Linked DNA regions of Desulfurobacterium sp. TC5-1. The protein of the gene in region 2 interacts with the protein of the main gene of each other region in a pairwise test. Links are inferred from orthologs where the notes say so. Each region holds a gene or a part of one and is shown on either strand. Other genes may lie near its edges.

The links.
Region 1: the proteins of rlmB (region 2) and H153_RS08905 interact in binary tests that used the Escherichia coli proteins (3 or more experiments, as listed by UniProt). The link is inferred for Desulfurobacterium sp. TC5-1 from one-to-one orthologs.
Region 3: the proteins of rlmB (region 2) and tsaE interact in binary tests that used the Escherichia coli proteins (3 or more experiments, as listed by UniProt). The link is inferred for Desulfurobacterium sp. TC5-1 from one-to-one orthologs.

Annotation. Positions count from the first base shown.
Region 1 is NZ_ATXC01000001.1:193,151-196,338, reverse strand. The notes cover bases 135-3,037. They hold H153_RS08905 (bifunctional ADP-dependent NAD(P)H-hydrate dehydratase/NAD(P)H-hydrate epimerase), read right to left. Parts: upstream 2,440-3,037; coding sequence 829-2,439; downstream 135-828. Other genes in these bases: polX (DNA polymerase/3'-5' exonuclease PolX), read right to left, coding at 2,452-3,037; H153_RS0101005 (ATP-binding protein), read right to left, coding at 135-836. In the rest of the region: more of H153_RS0101005, read right to left, coding at 1-134; more of polX, read right to left, coding at 3,038-3,188. UniProt on the Escherichia coli protein: Bifunctional enzyme that catalyzes the epimerization of the S- and R-forms of NAD(P)HX and the dehydration of the S-form of NAD(P)HX at the expense of ADP, which is converted to AMP.
Region 2 is NZ_ATXC01000002.1:142,885-146,161, forward strand. Bases 77-3,068 are described here. They hold rlmB (23S rRNA (guanosine(2251)-2'-O)-methyltransferase RlmB), read left to right. Parts: upstream 77-1,216; coding sequence 1,217-1,921; downstream 1,922-3,068. Other genes in these bases: H153_RS0108360 (MlaD family protein), read left to right, coding at 77-584; hisH (imidazole glycerol phosphate synthase subunit HisH), read left to right, coding at 600-1,217; H153_RS0108375 (hypothetical protein), read left to right, coding at 1,933-2,325; H153_RS0108380 (ATP-binding protein), read left to right, coding at 2,322-3,068. Also shown: more of H153_RS0108360, read left to right, coding at 1-76; more of H153_RS0108380, read left to right, coding at 3,069-3,277. UniProt on the Escherichia coli protein: Specifically methylates the ribose of guanosine 2251 in 23S rRNA.
Region 3 is NZ_ATXC01000001.1:262,006-265,116, forward strand. The notes cover bases 152-2,977. They hold tsaE (tRNA (adenosine(37)-N6)-threonylcarbamoyltransferase complex ATPase subunit type 1 TsaE), read left to right. Parts: upstream 152-1,237; coding sequence 1,238-1,717; downstream 1,718-2,977. Other genes in these bases: dapC (succinyldiaminopimelate transaminase), read left to right, coding at 152-840; H153_RS0101375 (biopolymer transporter ExbD), read left to right, coding at 843-1,241; eno (phosphopyruvate hydratase), read left to right, coding at 1,701-2,977. Outside these bases: more of dapC, read left to right, coding at 1-151; more of eno, read left to right, coding at 2,978-2,984. UniProt on the Escherichia coli protein: Required for the formation of a threonylcarbamoyl group on adenosine at position 37 (t(6)A37) in tRNAs that read codons beginning with adenine.

The DNA of each region.
Region 1 (3,188 bases), on a different replicon or contig from region 2:
ATCCGTTTTTCAAAATACCTTGCAAACCAGAAAGCACCAAAAAGGACAAGAAAAGCCATTACCAAAAACGTTGCAGTATAAACACCTTTTATGGGTCTCTCGTACGTTTTCAACATACGATAATCTTTCTGAAGCTGCTCAAGCTGAGAAAATTTTTCTACAAAAGAAGGTGAAATCTTTTTAGAAGCACAGTATATGCGTTTACCCCTTTTTACACATACAGTCAAAGTTTTCTTTTTGCTGTCAAAACGGGAATAGAGCCCCTCCACCTCAAGTACTTTTTCCACAGTAAGAGCATCAACGTCTATCTCTCCTTTACACTCCATCCTTTTACCTATACGGCAGATGCCTGCAAAACCCTCTTCAGCAGGATTCACCCTTTTAAAAGAAGGGAAGGTCTCCAAAAACCGTGCAACATCGCTGGACACAATACTTAAACTCTCCCTTGCAAGAGAAAGAGAGGTCTCAATACTTCTTTTCATCTGAAGGCGAAACAGTCTATCAAGACCTTTATTTACAAAACTTGTCGATATTATCACCGCAAATAGGGAAGGCCCTAAAATGAGAAGAGAAAAGGCAGTAACAAGCTTAAATCTTAACCTTGTGGAACGATGAGGAATAAAAAATAAAAAGATATTCCTTATAAGAAACACAAAAATAACTAATAAAATAATCAGATTAAGGGAAAATAGAATGTGAAAGGTCGGATTACTTAAATAAAATCTGCCGGAAATTCCCGAAATAAATCTTGTTCCATAAAAAAGAAGCACTACAAAAAGCAAAGACAATCCGGCTATTTTTAAAGCTCTGTTTCTCGCTCTCTTTGTTTTAAACACCAATTATCTCTCTCATAGAGCTTACGAAAGGTATCTCTGTTCTCTTTTCAACAGGCTGCTTCAGCACTTTTACCGCCTCAGGCAGAAGTTCTATTAAATCTGTAGCAATAAGAGACTCTTCACCAAACTTTTCTTTTGCCATATTACCAGCAAGGGCGTGAAGAAAGACACCAGCAGCTGCTGCCCTTTCAGCAGAAACACCCATTGCAACAAGTGCACCAATTATCCCTGTAAGAACGTCACCTGTCCCAGCAGTGGCCATTCCGGGATTTCCTATAACGTTTATAAAAGCTCTGCCCTCAGGCGTTGCAACAACTGTTCTACCACCTTTTAAAACAAGAACCACTCCGTATTCTCTGGCAAAGTTAACCGCATGAGTTATAGGGTCAGATACTATTTCAGAAACAGAAAGGCCGGTAAGTCTTGAAAATTCTCCACCGTGAGGCGTAAGAATGGCCGTCTTTTTTAAATCTTTAAGAATCCCAACATTCCTGGAAAGTGCATTTAAACCGTCGGCATCTATGATGAACGGCAAATCAACGTTTTCCAGAATTTCTTTAACAAATACCTCGGTATCCCTGTTCCATCCAAGACCTGGACCTATCGCAACCGCAGAAAACTTACCGTTTTTAAGGCATGTAACCACTTCATCAACAGAGTTGGCGTTAAAGTGACCCCTTTCTGCAGACATTATTGGAACAGTCATCGGTTCCGTAAGCTTAACCTCAAAAACAAGATTAAGATCTCTGGGAACAACCGCTGAAACAAGCCCCACACCTGTTCTTAAAGCTGCCAAAGCACTCATCGATGGTGCACCTGTCTTTCCGCAGGAACCTCCAACAACAGCAAGGAAACCATAGTTGTACTTGTGACTGTTGATATCCCTTTCCGGAAAAACATCAAAAACTTTATCTCTGGTTAAAATACACCTTCCCGGATTATGCCTCTCTGAAATCTTTTCCGGAATGGATATATCAACTACAAAAACATCCCCTACATACTTACAGCCAGGAGCCATAACGTGAACAATCTTCGGGAAAGCAAATGTAACCGTCCAGCTGGCCTTCACAAAAGCACCGGAAGGCAAATTTCCCGTATCGGCAAAAAGGCCTGAAGGAATATCAACAGAAATAACAGGCGTTTCGCTCCTGTTTATAAGGTCTATAACTGAAGCGTAGAAACCTTCAACAGGCTTTGAAAGTCCCGTCCCAAAAATCGCATCAACGACAAAATCTGCTTTCTCACATTCGGAAAATAAATCTCCAAGGTCTATTTCTCTTAAAACGGAGGCAACCTGAACTTTCATGCCCCTTAAAATATCATAATTAACTTTAGCATCCCCCTTTAAACTATCAGGTTCAGACAGAAGGAAAATCTTTACGTCGTAACCGTGACCTATGAGATTCCTGGCAACTGCAAGACCATCACCACCGTTATTTCCTCTGCCGCAGATAACAACCGCTTTCCTTCCGGGAACTCTCTTTTCTATAACAGAAACAACACCACGGGCAGCATTCTCCATAAGAACAACACCTGGAATACCAACACCCTCTATTGTCTCCCTATCCATAATTCCCATTTCAGAAGCCTTGAGAATGAACATACATACCTCCCTTTAAGCCACACCAAATTTCTTCCTTTTCGCCATAACAAACTCTTTTAGTCTTTTTATGTTTAAAGTGTTAATGACATCTTTCTTCTCAACCCAACCCCTCCGTGCCGTTCCAACGCCAAGTTTCATCATCCACATATGGTCTCTGTGGTGAGCATCGGTACCAAGGGAAAACTTAACACCAGATCTTTTGGCAAGACGGCAGTTTGAATCTTTAAGGTCAAGTCTGTTGTAGTAACAGTTTATCTCAAGTGCCGTTCCCGTCTCCGCAGCGGTTTTAAATATCTTTTCAAGGTCAAGAGGATAAGCTTCCCTTGCCCCTATAACCCTTCCGGTTGGATGACCTATAACGTTGACGTAAGGATTCTCTATAGCCTTCAGTATCCTTTCTGTATTATCTTCGTTAAAGCGGGAATGAACAGAAGCAACGACAAAATCAAGCGTTTTCAAAATTTCATCATCATAGTCAAGCCTTCCGTCAGGCAGTATGTCCACCTCCGTACCTTTCAAGAGAACAAGTTTACCGTTCAATTTTTCATTCCACCTGTCTATTTCGTAGTTTCGCCTCATAAGGTCTTCTTCTGAAAGCCCAGAAGCTATTTTCAGAGACTTTGAATGATCTGTAATCGCTATGTATTTATATCCTCTCTTCAGAGCTTCATCTATTAAATCTTCAATTTTAGAAGCACCGTCTGACCAGTTTGAATGAACATGAAGATCACCCTTTATTTCAGAAAGTT
Region 2 (3,277 bases):
AAACAAAGGTTTACATAGGATTCAGGGGTGACGTAAACACCGCCACAGGCAACGCAAGAGGTGGCATCTCTTTAAGAGTTGTTCCCGAATCAAAAGACAGATATTACCTGTTTGAAGTTGTTGCAGATTCCCACGGAAAGATAGACCACACAACCTATTACATAACAAACGCAACGGGTGCTCTATCTATTGATGAGAAGGTAACGCAAAGCTTTGACACAGAATTTACACTCCAGTACGCAAGAATTTTTAAAGACCCGTTTTTCCTGAAAAATGGAAAGTGGGTGCTGAGAGGTGGCGTCATAGAGACAACTGCCGGTGGTGGAATTGATTATCTCTTTCCAGACAACAAATGGAAAATTTATACATCCATCTGGGACATAGACAGAAAGGACGGTTACGGAAAGCAACTGCCTCCTCATCTGCGAATAGGCTTATCCTACAACATAAACAAAAACTGGTATCTTTACTTCGGCGGAGATGAACTTCTCTACAATAAGTGGCGGGGATTCTTTATTGGAAGTGGTTTATCTTTTGGTGACGAAGATGTTAAGTACCTCATGGGTTCAATGCCATCTTTTTAATCGGGAGTTATAGGGATGATAGCGGTTATAGACTACGGTATGGGAAATTTAAGAAGTGTTAGTAAGGCCGTCGAGTACGTGGGCGGCAACGTTGTTGTTACAGACGAAATGCATAAGATAAAAGACGCAGAAGCCATAATTCTGCCAGGTGTCGGAGCTTTTAAAGACGCCGTTAAAAATTTAAAAGAAAGAAACCTATGGGAAGTCATAATAAGAGAGGTTGAAAAGGGTAAACCTTTTTTAGGGATATGCCTCGGACTCCATCTGCTTTTTGAGAAAGGTTACGAATTCGGCGAAGAAGAAGGACTTGGCATCATAAAGGGAAAAGTTGTAAGATTTGAACTCCCCCATGAGTACAAAATCCCACACATGGGCTGGAATCAGGTTTCTATCAAAAAAGAATCAAGATTCCTAAACGGTATAAAAACCGGCGAATTTTTCTACTTTGTCCATTCTTACTACGTTAAACCAGAGGATGCGTCTGTTATCCTTACAACAACAGACTACGGTATCGACTTTGTCTCTTCTATAGAAAAAGAAAACATAATAGCCACTCAATTCCACCCCGAAAAGAGTCAGAAAGCCGGACTCAAACTCCTTTCAAACTTTCTTGAAATGGTAGGGACAAACTAATGGTTATCTACGGCGTTAATCCCATAATGGAAGCCTTAAGGGCAGACTACCCTATACTGAAAGTCTATGTTGATGAAAGGTTTAAACATCGGGAAATTCTATCCCTTTTAAAGAAAAAGAGGATTAAAACGGTAAAAACCGGAAGGAAAAAACTATCCGAAGTTTCCAAAACGGATAAACATCAGGGCATTGTAGCCCTCGTCTCCCCTGTCGAACCAAAATCCTTTGATGAACTTGTGGAAAGGACTATCGCAACAGGCGGCTACCTTTTATTTTTAGATAGAGTGGAAGACCCCCACAACTTGGGTGCCATCTTTAGAAGTGCCGACGCCTTTGGTGCCGCAGGGATAGTTATCCCTAAAGACAGAAGTGTTACCATAACGGACACCGTGGTAAAAGCATCAACCGGTGCAGTATTCTACGTTCCATTTGCCATAGTAAACAGTTTCCGCCAGAGTCTGTTTGAATTCAAAGAGAAAGGCGGTTGGCTAATAGGACTTGAGGCAGGCGGAAAAGACATAAGCAGATACTCTTTTCCCTATCCTGTAGGACTTATTGCCGGCTCTGAAGGGAAAGGTATCTCAAAACCTGTAAAAAAACTGTTGGATGACATCGTAACGATTCCCATGAAAGGACATGTTAATTCTTTAAACGTTTCCAATGCTGTAGCCATAGGATTATATTTATTATCAGTCCAAAAATAACGGAGGAAATTATGGAAAATCTCAAGGGAAAACTTGTATTTATTCAAACAACTTCAGGTGAAGGTGTAATACCTTCTTCAGGTATCATAGGTATCTTAGATGAAATAGGCGATGACTACCTGAAAATCAAAGATGCAGGTATGTTTGCACTTATACCAACATCCCAGGGTGCACAAGCCACGATAATGCCTGTCGATCCAACTGCAAACGAACCCGTTGATGCAATCGTAATGAAATCCCAGATCGTAACAATCGTTCCTGTCGGAGAAAGATCAAGATTGAAAGAGTTCCATCAACAGTTTAAAGCGGCAGCAGCAGGAATAGAACTGCCATCAACCGGCCTTGACATCTCTAAGATTAAAGAATTTCCAAAAGGCGGACAGGGAGGTATATCACTCACTTGAAAAACCCGGAATTTTCAGACCTAATATTCTCTCTTCCCTTCCCGATTGCCGTATGCGATAGGTCGGGAAGGGTTTTCTTTTTCAATCAAAAGCTGGAAATGCTACTGAACCGCTCAAGGAAATATCTTGAAGGTAAAAACATTTCTGAAATCCTCGCAGCAGACATCAAAAAATGGATAGAAAAATGCGTGACTGACGGAATAGAGATTCACAACGTGGAAGTCAACGGCTTTATACTGTCCATATCTCCGTTTTTCTCAGGTGAAGAGATAAAAGGTGCTGTCGTCGCCGTAAAGACAAAAAAGAAGGACAACCCGGCAGAACACTTTGATGTCTTTTTAAAAGGCATATCTCATGAACTCCGCAATCCGTTAAGTGGAATGAAAGCCTCTGCAAAACTGATGCTTACATTAAAAAACTTTGATGAAGAACTGTTAGAAGTCATCCTTTCAGAAATAGAGCGAATAGAGAGGTTCTTAGACAGAATATCTGAAAGCTTTGACTTCACAAATCTTAAATGGTGTAGATACAACATACACAGACTTTTAAACGATGTTCTAAAAACGTTTAAAACGGTATTCGAAGAAAAAGGAATAGAGATAGATAGACGGTTTGACCCTTCCCTGCCTGAAGTTTACATGGACAAAGACCGAATGTTTCAGGTCATCTCTAACCTTATAAAGAACAGCATTGAAGCACTTGAAAACGCAAAAAACAAAGTCATAACGATTGAAACAGGATACGCAATTCAACCAAAGGGCTTTTACTTCATAAAAATAAAAGATACCGGCAGTGGCATGGAAAAAGAAGACCTGGAAAACCTCTTCACACCGTTTTTTACAAAAGGCAAAGAAAAGGGAACAGGCCTCGGAATGTACATATCAAAAGAGATTGTAACCAACCACGGTGGTAAAATAGAAGTTCAAAGCGAGAAAGGAAAAGGCACAACTGT
Region 3 (3,111 bases), on a different replicon or contig from region 2:
GTTTTTATAGAGGAAGAGTCTGAAAAGAAAAGGGTTATATACGGAACGCCTGCGTATCCTGTTTATGAGAGGGGAACTCTCTTTGCCGGCGGCACTCCAACACCGCTGACGCTTAAGTATGAAGACGGTTTTCTGTTAAGGCTTGATAGAGTTGAACCTTCTATTTTAGAAGAGACAAAGATAGTCTGGATAAATTATCCCCATAATCCGACAGGTGCTGTGGCACCGATGAGTTATCTTAAAGATATTTATGAAATATGCAGAGAATACGACATTATTCTATGTTCAGACGAATGTTACACAGAGATATATTTTGAAGATAAGCCGCCGTCAGCCCTTCAGGTTGGAAAAGAAAATGTTGTGGTTTTCCATTCTTTATCAAAGAGAAGCGGAATGACTGGTTATAGGAGTGGTTTTGTAGCCGGCGATGATAAAATCATAAAAGAATACCTCCGTTTTCGCTCGTCTTTCGGCGTTGGTTCACCGGAATTTATTCAAATTGGTGCAAGGGAAGCGTGGAAAGATGAAAAGCACGTTGAAGAGAGAAGGGAAATTTTCAGGAAAAAGAAGGAAATCTTTGAAGAGTTTTTTAAAAATGAAGGGCTTGAATTTTTAGACGTAAAAGCAACTTTTTACTTCTGGGTAAAGGTTCCTGAGGGTGTCTCATCAAAAGATTACGCGCTTCATCTGTTAAAATACGGTATAGTGATTTCACCGGGTGAATTTTTCGGAAACGGCGGTGAAGGATTTTTCAGAATTGCCCTTGTTCCGTCGGTGGAAGAGTGCCGGGAAGCCGTAAAGGTGTGGAAGGAAGCTCATAGAACGATTAAGAGGAGCTGAGATTGAACCTTAGAGCCACCAGGAGAAAACCCATTGCTCAAATTATACTTTCACCTATTCTTGACCTTACGCTTATGCTTGTTATATTTCTTGCCGTCAGTACCGAGTTTATGTCCGGTGGTGAAGTTAAGATTCACGTTCCAAAAGGCGGGGCTCCAATAAGCTATAACAAATATGAGAAAGTAAATAAAATACTGATAGATAAATGGGGAAAAATATTTTACAACGGTAAAACGTACACAAATATAAGCCAGGTTATACCCCTTTTAAAGAAAAATGAGCGGGTTTACATAAGAGCGGATAGAGAGACTCCCTACATGTATGTGTTTCAGGTGATAGACGGCCTAAGGAAAGCAAATTTCACAACAATTTCCCTTGTTGGTGAGAGGACGGAACGTTGATTTTGAGAGTGTATGTACCTTCCGCCAAAGACACTCATCGTTTGGGAAAAATCATAGGAAAAGTTATTCCTGAAGGGACTATTGTCCTGCTTTACGGAGACCTTGGCTGCGGTAAGACCTGCATTACCAAAGGTATCGCTGAGGGTCTTGGAATTTCACCGGAAGAGGTGTCAAGCCCGTCGTTTATCATAATTCAGGAGTACGGTGATAAACTGGTACACGTTGACCTTTACAGGCTTTCGTCTGTTGAAGATTTGGAACCTGTCGGTATTGAAGAGTATCTTTTTGACGGCAGAGTGAAGGTAATTGAATGGCCGGAAATTGCAGAAGAGATACTTGAAGGATGTCCTTTTGAAAAGCTAAAAATAGAGTGTCATCAGGAAAATAGTGGTAGAATTTTTACGATTTCGGGAAATGAAAAGATACTGAAAGAGATAGAAAAACTTTTTGGAGGAGAAAATGTCCAGAATAGTTGACGTGAGGGCAAGGGAAATACTTGATTCAAGAGGAAACCCAACGGTAGAGGTGGAAGTTACACTTGAAACGGGAGTTGTTGGAAGAGCGGCAGTGCCAAGCGGTGCATCAACTGGTGAGAGAGAAGCTCTTGAGTTAAGAGATAAGGATCCAAAAAGATACCTTGGAAAAGGTGTTTTGAAAGCCGTTAACAACGTGAATCAGGAAATAGCACCTGCACTTATAGGTCTTGAATCAACAGATCAGACAAACATAGATAGACTTATGATTGAACTTGATGGAACGGAGAACAAGAGCAGATTCGGTGCAAATGCAATACTTGGCGTTTCAATGGCAGTTTGTAGAGCTTCTGCTCTTGAACTTGACCTGCCACTTTTTAAATACATAGGTGGCGTTAATGCAAAAGAGCTTCCGGTTCCTATGATGAACATCCTCAACGGAGGCGTTCATGCTGATAACAACGTTGACATTCAGGAATTCATGATAATGCCTGTAGGCGGTGAAACATTTGCCGAATCCCTCAGAATGGGTGTTGAGATATACCACACGCTTAAGAAAGTTTTAAGAGAAATGGGACACTCAACAAACGTTGGTGACGAAGGTGGTTTTGCACCGAATCTTTCTTCAAACGAAGAAGCAATTCAGGTGATAATGAAGGCTATAGAAGATGCCGGATACGTGCCCGGTGAAGATGTTATGCTTGCGCTTGATGCTGCATCTTCAGAGTTTTACAAAGGTGACGGCGTTTATGAACTTTCAGGCGAAGGTAAAACTCTTAAAAGGGAAGAGCTTATAGACTTTTACAGAAATCTTGTTGACAAGTATCCGATAATAAGCATTGAAGACGGAATGGCCGAAAACGACTATGAAGGATGGAAACTTCTAACTGCGGCTCTTGGAAATAGAGTTCAGCTTGTAGGTGATGACGTTTTCGTAACAAATACAGAACTGCTGGCACTCGGGATAAAGGACGGTTTCGCCAACTCAATTCTTATAAAGCTTAACCAGATAGGTACCGTAACGGAAACCCTTGACGCTATTGAGATGGCTAAAAGGGCAAACTACACTACAGTTATATCTCACCGTTCAGGAGAAACGGAAGATCCGTTTATAGCTGACCTTGCTGTTGCGGTTAACTCAGGTCAAATAAAAACAGGCGCGCCAGCCAGAAGTGAAAGAAACGCAAAATACAATCAGCTTTTAAGGATTGAAGAAATCCTTAACGGAAACGCTGTTTATAAAGGAATGGACGTGTTTTACAATCTTTAAAATATTGCCGGGCTTTCTGCCCGGCGTTCTAAAAAGTTACCTCCTCAGATATTTTTCCCATCATCCCGGTCAATATTGTCATCCTGAGGACAGAGTCCGAAGGATCTAAGAGATTCTTCGCTGGGTT